3 regions of the Micromonospora sp. LOL_025 genome follow, and region 3 is predicted to be linked to each of the others. Evidence: riboswitches for the same ligand, from Rfam matches in the RefSeq annotation. Region 3 holds a riboswitch; each other region holds the start of a gene.
The links. A riboswitch is a leader RNA that binds a small molecule or an ion and turns the genes downstream of it on or off. The one in region 3 is predicted to bind cyclic di-AMP.
Positions count from the first base shown of each region.

Region 1: another riboswitch for cyclic di-AMP. It lies ahead of ACFHW0_RS08065 (NlpC/P60 family protein); the one in region 3 lies ahead of ACFHW0_RS02350 (coiled-coil domain-containing protein).
Region 2: another riboswitch for cyclic di-AMP. It lies ahead of ACFHW0_RS12710 (C39 family peptidase); the one in region 3 lies ahead of ACFHW0_RS02350 (coiled-coil domain-containing protein).

Region 1 is NZ_JBHMIR010000004.1:267,727-270,992, forward strand. Features, by position in the region: gene ACFHW0_RS08060 (N-acetylmuramoyl-L-alanine amidase) at 1-1,037, opposite strand, end outside; cyclic di-AMP (ydaO/yuaA leader) riboswitch at 1,276-1,409, shown strand; gene ACFHW0_RS08065 (NlpC/P60 family protein) at 1,422-2,462, shown strand; gene dcd (dCTP deaminase) at 2,518-3,096, opposite strand; gene ACFHW0_RS08075 (pyridoxamine 5'-phosphate oxidase family protein) at 3,175-3,266, shown strand, end outside.
Region 2 is NZ_JBHMIR010000007.1:232,077-235,342, forward strand. Features, by position in the region: gene ACFHW0_RS12705 (alpha/beta fold hydrolase) at 1-657, opposite strand, end outside; gene ACFHW0_RS12710 (C39 family peptidase) at 763-1,608, opposite strand; cyclic di-AMP (ydaO/yuaA leader) riboswitch at 1,837-1,977, opposite strand; gene ACFHW0_RS12715 (acyltransferase family protein) at 2,246-3,266, opposite strand, start outside.
Region 3 is NZ_JBHMIR010000001.1:495,026-498,291, forward strand. Features, by position in the region: gene ACFHW0_RS02340 (HelD family protein) at 1-724, shown strand, start outside; gene ACFHW0_RS02345 (cation diffusion facilitator family transporter) at 802-1,719, shown strand; cyclic di-AMP (ydaO/yuaA leader) riboswitch at 1,873-2,004, shown strand; gene ACFHW0_RS02350 (coiled-coil domain-containing protein) at 2,018-3,112, shown strand; gene ACFHW0_RS02355 (SRPBCC family protein) at 3,200-3,266, opposite strand, start outside.

The sequences.
Region 1 (3,266 bases), on a different contig from region 3:
TGCCAGCCGACGTTCTTGGTCTTGATGTGCTGGGCGATGTGCCCGTCCACCGAGCGCAGGGTGTAGTGCCAGCCCACCCGCTTCGGGTCCTTGACCAGGTTGACGCTGGGACCGAAGTAGCCCTCGGTGTCGTGGATGACGATGTACTCGATCTTCTGCTGCGCGGGCCGGTTCCCCAGGTCGTGGTTGCCGTAGTCGCCCACCGTGGGGCCGTACTGCTGGTAGGGGGCCGGGATCCACTCGCAGGAGATGTCGCTCGGGCACTCAAGGCCGTCCGGCCGGGTGAGCTTGCGCAGGCGCAGCCGGTCCAGCCAGGAGCGGTCGGGCTGGATCGCGCGGCCGGCCAGCGTGACCCGCTGCCCGTCGTCGGTCACCCGGCTGTCGCCCGTGGCGATGGTGGCGTACACCTCGTTGGCGAAGGCCGCCGCGGCGTCGGCGCTGTCCGCGCCGGAGTACCGGGCCACCGCGCCGTACCAGGCCGCCGGGTCGGTGTCGGCGCCGACCGGGGCGCCGATCTCCTTCTGGTACGCGGCCAGCAGCGCCGCGCCGCCCCGGATGTTCGCCGTGACGTCCGTCCGCAGCGACTCCTCGCTGGCGCCGGTCAGGTCGGCGGCGGCGTCGACGGTCCGCAGTGCGGCCTCGGCGGGCGGCGGAGCGGCCGGCGGCTCGTGGGCCTCGGCCAGGGACGGGCGGGAGTCGTCGCCGCGCGGGTCCTCGGTGCCCTCGTCGTGGTGCGTGCCGCCGGACAGGGCGGCGACGTGTTCGGCGTCGGTGAGGTGCATCGGTCCGTAGCCGCCGCTGGTGCTGGGCGTGCCGGCGTTGGTGTCCCAGCGGGACTGCAGGTAGGAGACCCCGAGCAGGACGCTCTCCGGCACGCCGTACTCGGCCGCCGCGGCCGCGTACTGCTGCTGCCGGTCGTCCACCGGCGCTGCTGCGGCGGCGGATCCGGCGGCGGTGAGCGGCGTCGCGGCCATGGCGGCGGCCATGGCGGCGGCCAGCAGGACGCGTCTGCTCCTCGATGTCGCTGACAGGTGCATCAGACCCCCAGTTCGGACGGGCAAAGGTGGGGTCACCTTCGCCCCGTCCGCCGCCTCCGGTCAATACCTTTCCGTCAGACACTTCATGAGGAAGGAAATCTTCGTCGCCCGGGTTGCGGATTCGTCCGGCGCGGGTGGGCACGGAGTGTCACCGTCCGCAGGGTTGCGGATCGATAACGGTCGTCTCTACTCTGGTCATTCGTCGGCCGGTGACAATCCGTCCAACCAGGGCGGTGACGGTCCGACACCGCCGAGTCGCTCCCGAGCGAGCCGGGGACCCAGGTTCCCCGGGGTGAATCCGCGATCCTGCGGTAGGGCGCCCCTTCCCGCCCGAACCCGTCAGCTAACCCGGTAGGCGGTCCGGAAGAAGGAGTACGAAGCCCGGTGGCACACCATGCCCCGCGGCCACCGTCGACCCGGTCGGCCCTCGCCGACCCGGTGACGGCTGCGCCGCGCCCACGCTGGTACCGCTGCACCACCGCCCTCGCCGCCCTGGCCGCGTTCGCCGTCGTCCTGACCGGCGGCGCCACGGCGGCCCACGCCGAACCGACGGTCGCCGAGATCGAACGGCAGATCGACGAGGACTGGAACAAGCTCGAACCGGTCATCGAACGGCACAACGCCACCCGACAGGACCTGGCCGCCAGGCGGAAGCAGGCCGACGCGCTCGCCGCGCAGATCGGGCCGCTGGAGAAGCAGGTCGACCAGGCGATGGAGAAGGTGGGCGCGCTGGCCGCCCGCGCCTACAAGGGCGAGAACGTCTCCGCCGTCAACGCCCTGCTGGGCAGCCGCTCACCGAGCGAGATGGTCGGGCAACTCGAACTGCTCGACCGGTTCGCCCAGCACCAGCAGCAGGACGTGCGGCAGGTCGCCGAGCTGCGCGACCGGCTGGCCGCCCGGAAGGCGCCGCTGGACGAGATGGTCGTCCAGCTCAGCCGCACCGAGGCCCAGCTCGCGGCGAAGAAGAAGCAGATCAACGCCGAGATCGACCGGTTGCAGAAGCTGCGGCTGCGGATCTACGGCAACGGCGGTGGCGGGCCGCTGCGCCCCGCGCCCTGCCCCGCCAGCTATCCCGGCGGCGCGGCCGGCACCGCCGTGAAGTTCGCCTGCGCGCAGATCGGCAAGCCCTACGTCTGGGGCGCCGAGGGTCCGAACTCGTACGACTGCTCCGGCCTGATGCTCGCCGCCTGGGCCAAGGCCGGGGTCTCGCTGCCGCACAACGCCGCGCAGCAGCGCCGGGCCACCGCGACCGTCAGCCGGGGGGAGTTGCGCCCGGGTGACCTCGTCTTCTACTACAGCGACCTGCACCACGTCGGCATGTACGTCGGCGGGGGCTGGGTGGTGCACGCCTCCCGCGCCGGGGTGCCGATCAAGATGAAGAAGGTCGACGACGGCCCGATCCACAGCTACGGCCGACCCGGCTGAGGCACGCGGGGGGCCCTGCCCGGCGGGGGCCCTCCGCAGGCCCGCTAGGTCCGGGTCAGCGGGTCGGCCACGTGCGCCAGTGCTGCCAGGAACGGCTCGGGGTCGGCCCGCGCTGCCCCTGGTAGCGCGAGCCGTAGACGGCCGAGCCGTACGGGTGCTGCGCCGGCGACGAGAGCCGGAAGATGCAGAGCTGCCCGATCTTCATGCCCGGCCAGAGGGTGATCGGCAGGTTGGCCACGTTGGACAGTTCGAGGGTCACGTGACCGGAGAAGCCCGGGTCGATGAAGCCCGCCGTGGAGTGGGTGAGCAGGCCGAGCCGGCCCAGGGAGCTCTTCCCTTCGAGGCGGCCGGCGAGCTGGTCGCCGAGCGTGATCACCTCCAGCGTCGAGGCGAGCACGAACTCGCCCGGATGCAGCACGTACGGCTCGCCCTCCGGCACCTCGACCATCGACGTCAGGTCGTCCTGCTGCTGCGCGGGGTCGATGTGGGTGTAGAGGTGGTTGTTGAAGACCCGAAAGAGCTTGTCCAGGCGTACGTCGATGCTGGACGGTTGCACCAGCGCGGGCTCGAACGGCTCCAGCGCGAGCGTGCCCGCCTCGATCTCGGAGGCCAGGTCGCGGTCGGAGAGCAGCATCCGCACACCTTAGCGAGCGACACGGGTGACCTGCGTGTCGGAGTGCGTGTTCGAACGTTTGTTCGATAGAATGCCCGCATGGCTTCCTGGTCCGAATTCGCCGCCGACGAGCCCCGCCTCGCCGACGGGATCCGCCTTCTCATGCAGCAGTACGGGCCGGGCTTCGGCTA
Region 2 (3,266 bases), on a different contig from region 3:
CACGCCCAGCTCCTTGAGCTGGGCGTCGGTGACCATGGGGTCGTGCTCGCCGCGGGCCAGCAGCACGGGCACGTCGGTCGCGGCCAGCAGGGCGGGCAGGTCCGGCGCGCCCACGCCGAACGCGGCCGGGTCCATCGCCAGCCGCCAGCGGCCGTCGACCTGCCGCAGCCCGGCCTCCACGACGGGATGGTCCGGGGCGAAGAGCCCGGTCAGGCCGGCCACCCGCAGGTAGCGGCGGGCGGCCTCGTCCCGGCTGGCGAACCAGGTCACCGGCCGGGCCGCCAACTCACCCGCCTTCGCCAGCTCCGCCGGCGACCAGACGGCCTTGATGCCGAGCCCGACCACGGCGTCGACGGGCAGCCCGGCGCTGCGGGCGGCCAGTGCCAGAGCGACCACCCCGCCGAGGGAGTGCCCCAGCACGACGAGCCGGTCCCCCGCCGCGAGCCCCGCGGCGATCCGCGCGGCCAGCCCCGGGAACGAGTACTCCGGCAGCGGCGGCGACCAGCCGTGGCCGGCGAGGTCCGGCGCCAGCCACCGTCCCGCCCACCGACGCTCGAGCAGCGGCGCCCAGGGCAGCCACACGTCGCCGGTCGCACCCATGCCGTGCAGCAGCAGGAGCACCCGCCGGCCGTCCCGGTCACCCGATTCATCGATCATGGGCGCAGTGTGCCACCCACCGGACGCCGTGGGCGAGGGCCGTGACCCGGACACGACATCGGGCGTCGGCCCCGGAATCCGGGGGCCGACGCCCGACGGTGTCGCTCAGGCGGAGTAGCCGCGGGTGGCCGCCCAGTTCGCCAGGGCGATGGTGCTGATCCAGTACGAGGCGGTCGCCGGGTTCGCCGAGTCGGCGATCTTCACCAGCCGCCCCTCGTCCTGGTAGCCGACCACGGCGATGTAGTGGCCGCCGGGGAAGGAGTGCCAGCCGCCGTCGGTGTCCGTGGCGCTGCCGGCGACGTTGACCACGACGCCCCGCCCGTCGGCGATGGCCGCGACGACGTCAGCCTGGAGCCGGTCCATCTGGGCCGGGGTGGCCGCGCCACCAGGGATCATCCGAGTCCGGTACGGGTCGCCCTTCACCACCGCGTTCAGCACGCGGGTGGTGTCCTGGGCCGAGTCGGTGCCCATCTGGTCGGTACCCAACTGGGCACCGAGGGCGTCCTGGCTGCGCGCGATGCCGGCGGCGCTGAGGGCGTGCCGGACGGCCGCCGGACCACAGTTGTAGAAGGTGGTCTGGGCCTGGTAGTCGTAGTCCAGGGTCTTGGCGGCCGGGGGCTTCGGCGGCTCCGGCTTGCGGGTCAGGTCCGGGTCCGGGGCGGCGCTGGAGGCGCGGGCCGACGGGGCCGCGCTGGACGCGGCCGGGGCGGCGCTGGACGGGGCGGTCGCGGCCCTGGCCTGGCTGCGCGAGGCCGCGGTGTCGTCCCGCAGTTCGGTCGCGGCCACCGGGGCCTGCGCGGCGGCGGGGGCCTCGTCGGCTCCGGCCAACAGCGCGCCCGTGCCCGACGCCAGCACGAGCGCCGCGGCGGACGCGGCGGCCAGCTGGTACGGGCGCTCGGACGTGAGGCGACGCAGCTGTCGCTTGAGGTGGTGCTTCACGGTTTCCTCCACGGGCTGGGGGCGAGCGGCCGTCGGTCCGCGCCGAGGGCAGGGCGGACCGACCGCGCGGACGGGCGTCCGGGCGGGTGGTGGACCACTCAGGGGATGCGCCCGGGATGCCGGGCGACGGACGGTGACCGGTGGGTCAGCTCGTGACCTGCGGGCGGACGAGCGCGGGCACCGCGGCGCCGTGGAGACGGCGGAACAACCGAGGGGTGGACGGGTGTGGCATGGGGATGGAACTCCTTCCGACACCGCCGACCGGGTTAGCTGACGGATTCGGGCGGGAAGAACGCCCTACCACGGGCCCACGGCCCACGGATTCACCCCAACAAGCACTGGGTCCCCGGTTCGTCGTTCACGATTAGGCGGGTCGGCGCGGCGTCGCCTCTGGGCGATCGGGTACCGCACCGGACGCGCCGACATTACTGGCCGGTCCGCGCCCTGCCAACCCCGTCCCACCTGCCTAAACCTTGATCGGGAGACGGTTTTTGCGGGCACTTCGCCACTGACACGACTCAATGGGACGACCGTTTATGCGGGCGCCTCCGGGTGACAACGGGACGAGTGGCGGACATCGGCGCCGAAACCCCGGCGGGAATCAGCCGGGCCGCGCCGGATGACCGATTCGCCGACGTGGTGACCGGCGTCACGGAAACGGTCGGGATTTCGTCGGCGGACACTCCGGCCGCCGGGCCGAGCAGGCTGACGCTCGCAGATGTCGAGCACCCGCTCCCGGTCGGCGCGAGTCGACGTACGCCGGTCGGTGGTCGTCGTGCGGGTCGGCGGCCCGGGGGCGCGGCACGGCGTTGCCCCGCTCCCCCGGCGGCGTCGCCCCGGGGCCGCCGGGGTGCGTCCCGGCGTCGCCCCCGTCACGGGGCGTCGCCCGGGCCGGCCTGCGCGGGGTGAGCAACCGCATCATCGGCGTCTCGACGACGCGGTGCAACAGACCGGCCAGGGCCAGGTTGACCAGCAGGAAGCCGAGCACCACCACCGGCCCCCACCAGCCGGTGAAGCCGACGCCCCAGTCGCCGGTGAGCCGCAGGACGGTGATCATCACCAGGACGTGCACCAGGTAGAAGGCGAAGGAGACCTCGCCCAGCCAGACCATCGGACGGGACCGCCACGGCGAGCGCCGCCCGCGCACGTCCGCGTCCGCCGCCGCGGCGATGACCAGGACGTACGCCACCGAGAGCAGCGCCGCCCACAGTTCGGCGCGGACCCACTGCGCGGCGACCACCCACGTCGCTACGAAGACCAGGCTGGCCAGCGGCAGGCCCGGCCCACGCCACCGGCCGCGCCGCATCAGCTCGGCGGCGGCCACGCCCATCCAGAACTCCAGCGACCGCACCGGCGGGAAGACCTGGGTGAACCACCAGCGGCTCTCCTCCGGCACCAGCGCCTGGGCCGGCCAGAGCGCCAGGATGAGCAGCGGCACCGCGACCACGACGGCCCACAGCGCCCACGGTCGGGCCCGGCGGATCAGCGGCAGCGCCAACGGCAGGCAGAGGTAGAAGAAGAACTCGCAGGACAGCGACCAGCTGACGGTGTTGATGCTGTAGAAGTGGCCCGGCCGGGGGTCCCACGCCTGGAGGAGGAACAGGTTCTCCACCGCGACGAACCGGTCCACCGGGTCGGCGAACCAGGCCGCGACCGCCAGGGCTGCCACC
Region 3 (3,266 bases):
GCTGGCCGGCGGGGTCCGCGAGCTGAGCACCTTCGCCGACCGGCAGCGCGCCGCCCGCGACGCGGCCCGGGAGCGTCCCGACGACTACCGGGAGTTCGCGCACGTGGTGGTCGACGAGTCGCAGGACGTCTCGCCGATGCAGTGGCGCATGATCGGCCGGCGGGGCCGGCTGGCCTCGTGGACGGTGGTGGGCGACCCGGCGCAGACGGCGTGGACGGGGGATCCGGAGGAGCTGACCCGGGCCCGGGACCAGGCGTTGGGCCGGCGCAAGCGGCACCACTTCACCCTCACCACGAACTACCGCAACTCGGCGGAGATCTTCGCGGTGGCGGCGGCCGAGATCCGTCGGCTGCACCCGGACCTCCCGCTGCCCAGGGCGGTGCGCTCCACGGGCGTCGAACCGGTCGAGCTGGTGGTGCCGCCGGCGGAGCTGGAGGCCGCGGTGGTGGCGGCGGCCGGCGCGCTGCTCGCCGAGGTCGAGGGCACGGTCGGCGTGATCACGCCGGTGCCCCGCCGCGACGAGGTGGCCGGCTGGCTGGGCGGGCTCGGCGCGCCGCGCCTACAGGTGGTGACCAGCCTGGAGGCCAAGGGCATGGAGTACGACGGGGTCGTCCTCGTCGCCCCGAGCGAGATCCGGGCCGACCCGGGGTCGGGGGTACGGACGCTCTACGTGGCGCTGTCCCGGGCCACCCAGCGGCTGACCACCGTCGACCCGATCGGCTGAGGATCCGTTACTTGCACACATAGCGATGTGAGCATAAATTGAACGCGAATCCGGATCCCCAGAGGGAGGATGGGCGCGTGGGCGCAGGTCATGACCACCATCACGGGTCGGTGGCGAACGCCGCGCACCGCCACCGGGGCCGGCTCTGGGCGGCGTTCGGGCTGCTCGCCGGCCTGATGGTGGTGGAGGCGGTGGCGGCCTTCCGCACGGGCTCACTGGCCCTGCTGAGCGACGCCGGGCACATGTTCACCGACGTGCTCGGCATCGGCATGGCGCTCGCGGCGATCGCCGCCACCCGGCGGGCGGGCGCCGACCCGCAGCGCACCTTCGGCCTCTACCGGCTGGAGGTGCTGGCCGCGCTGGCCAACGCCGCGCTGCTCTCGGGGGTCGCGGTCTACGTCGTGATCGAGGCGGTGCGCCGCTTCGGCGACCCGCCCGAGGTGCTGGCCGGCCCGATGCTGGTGGTCGCCGTGCTCGGCCTGCTCGCCAACGTCGGCGCCTTCGCGCTGCTGCGCTCCGGGGCGAAGGAGAGCATCAACGTCCACGGCGCGTACCTGGAGGTCCTCGGCGACCTGCTGGGGTCACTCGGTGTGATCGGGGCCGCGCTGCTGATCGTCACCACCGGCTGGTGGTGGGCGGACCCGCTGGTGGCGGTCGGAATCGGCGTGTTCATTTTGCCGCGCACCTGGCGGCTCGGGCGGGCCGCGCTGCGCATCCTGGTGCAGGCCGCGCCGGAGCACCTCCAGGTCACGGCCGTGCACGACCGACTGGCCGCCGTGCCCGGCGTCGCCGAGGTGCACGACCTGCACGTCTGGACGCTGACCTCCGGGATGGAGGTGGCCTCGGCGCACCTGACCATGGCCCCCGGCGCCGAGGTCGGCGCGGTGCTGGGCGCCGCCCGGGCCGCGCTGCACGACGACTTTCAGATCGAGCACGCCACGTTGCAGATCGAGCCGGGAGCGTCGCCCGGGACCTGCGGGGCGGTCGAGTGGTAATGAGGACAACCTTAAATCTGGGAGAGTATTGTGGGCTTATGTCGGATTTGACTGTTAGTGGATGTACACCGTCCGTCACCTGCGGTGCACCAGTCACACCGGCACCGGTAGGCTCGGCTTCGGCCTCCGCCAGGCGGCACCCACCGGTGCCGGCGGTGGCCGCCGCCTAATCGCCCGACGGGGCGAACCGGGGAACCAAGTTCGTGGGGTGCATCCGCGTCAGCGGTAGGGATCTTCCGTCCCGAACCCGTCAGCTAACCCGGTCGGCGGCTGACGGAAGGACACGTGTATGCCAGTGATGGCACCCGTACGACGACGTGCCGCCCGGACGGCGGCCCTGATCGCCACGATGCTCGCCCTCGGCGCCGCCGTGGCCCCGGTCACCGCCGCCCCGGCGGCGGCCGCCACCCGCGCCGGCCTGCTCGCCGCGGCCCCCGGCCAGGACGAGGAGGGCGGCACCCCCGCCCTGCGGGCCCAGTTGGAGGCCGCCAGCAAGGGCTACCTCGACGCCAAGCGCGCCCTGGACACGTCGGCCAAGCGGCAGCAGCAGCTCGCCGCGCAGCTCAAGACCACCGAGGTCGAGCTGACCGCGCGCACCGCCAAGGTCGGCGAGATCGCGGGGGCCGCCTACCGCACCGGCCGCCTCAGCGTGGCGTCCGCCCTGCTCAACAGCAGCTCCCCGGACGGCTTCATGGACCGTGCCGCCGCCCTCGACGCGGTGGCCGCCAAGGAGGACCGGGCCCTGCGCGAGCTCCAGGAGACCCGGGACGAGGCCACCCGCACCAAGCTGGCCCTGGACGGCGAGATCCGGGAGCAGCGCAAGCAGGTCAGCGTGATGGCCAAGCGCAAGGAGCAGGCCGAACGGGCACTGACGGTCGCCAACCGCGAGCAGCAGCAACAGCAGCAACAGCGGCAGCAGTCCGCGGGCGGCGGCTCCTCGCCGGGCGGCAGCTCGAGCAAGACGGCGAAGGCGGCGCCGCGCAACTCCGACGGCTCCTGGCCGCGCGAGTCGTGCAGCGTCAACGACCCCACCCCCGCCAACGGCTGCATCACCCCGCGCACCCTGCACGCGCTCAACCAGGCCAAGGCGGCGGGCTTCACCCGTTACGTCTCCTGCTACCGCCCCGGCGGCTCGGGCGAGCACCCGAAGGGTCGGGCCTGCGACTTCGCGGCCCAGAAGGGCGGCTTCGGCGGCGACGCCTCCGGGGGCGACCGGACGTACGGCAACAACCTGTCGGCGTACTTCGTGCGCAACGCCGACCGGCTCGCCGTGCTCTACGTGATCTGGTACCGGCAGATCTGGCTGCCGAGCAGCGGGTGGAAGTCGTACAGCGGAGCCAACGGCGACCCGTCCAGCGACCACACCAACCACGTGCACCTGTCGGTCTACTGACGCCCGTGCCCCGGTGCCCCGCCCGTCGCGGGATCGCCGGGGCACCACGGCGCCCGTCGCCTCCGGCCGGGCCTGGCTGCCTCGCGGTCAGCCGCCCGGCGGCCCGGTCCGGTCCGTGTCGAGGGCCGCGGCGAGGCGCGCGGCCAGCCCGAGA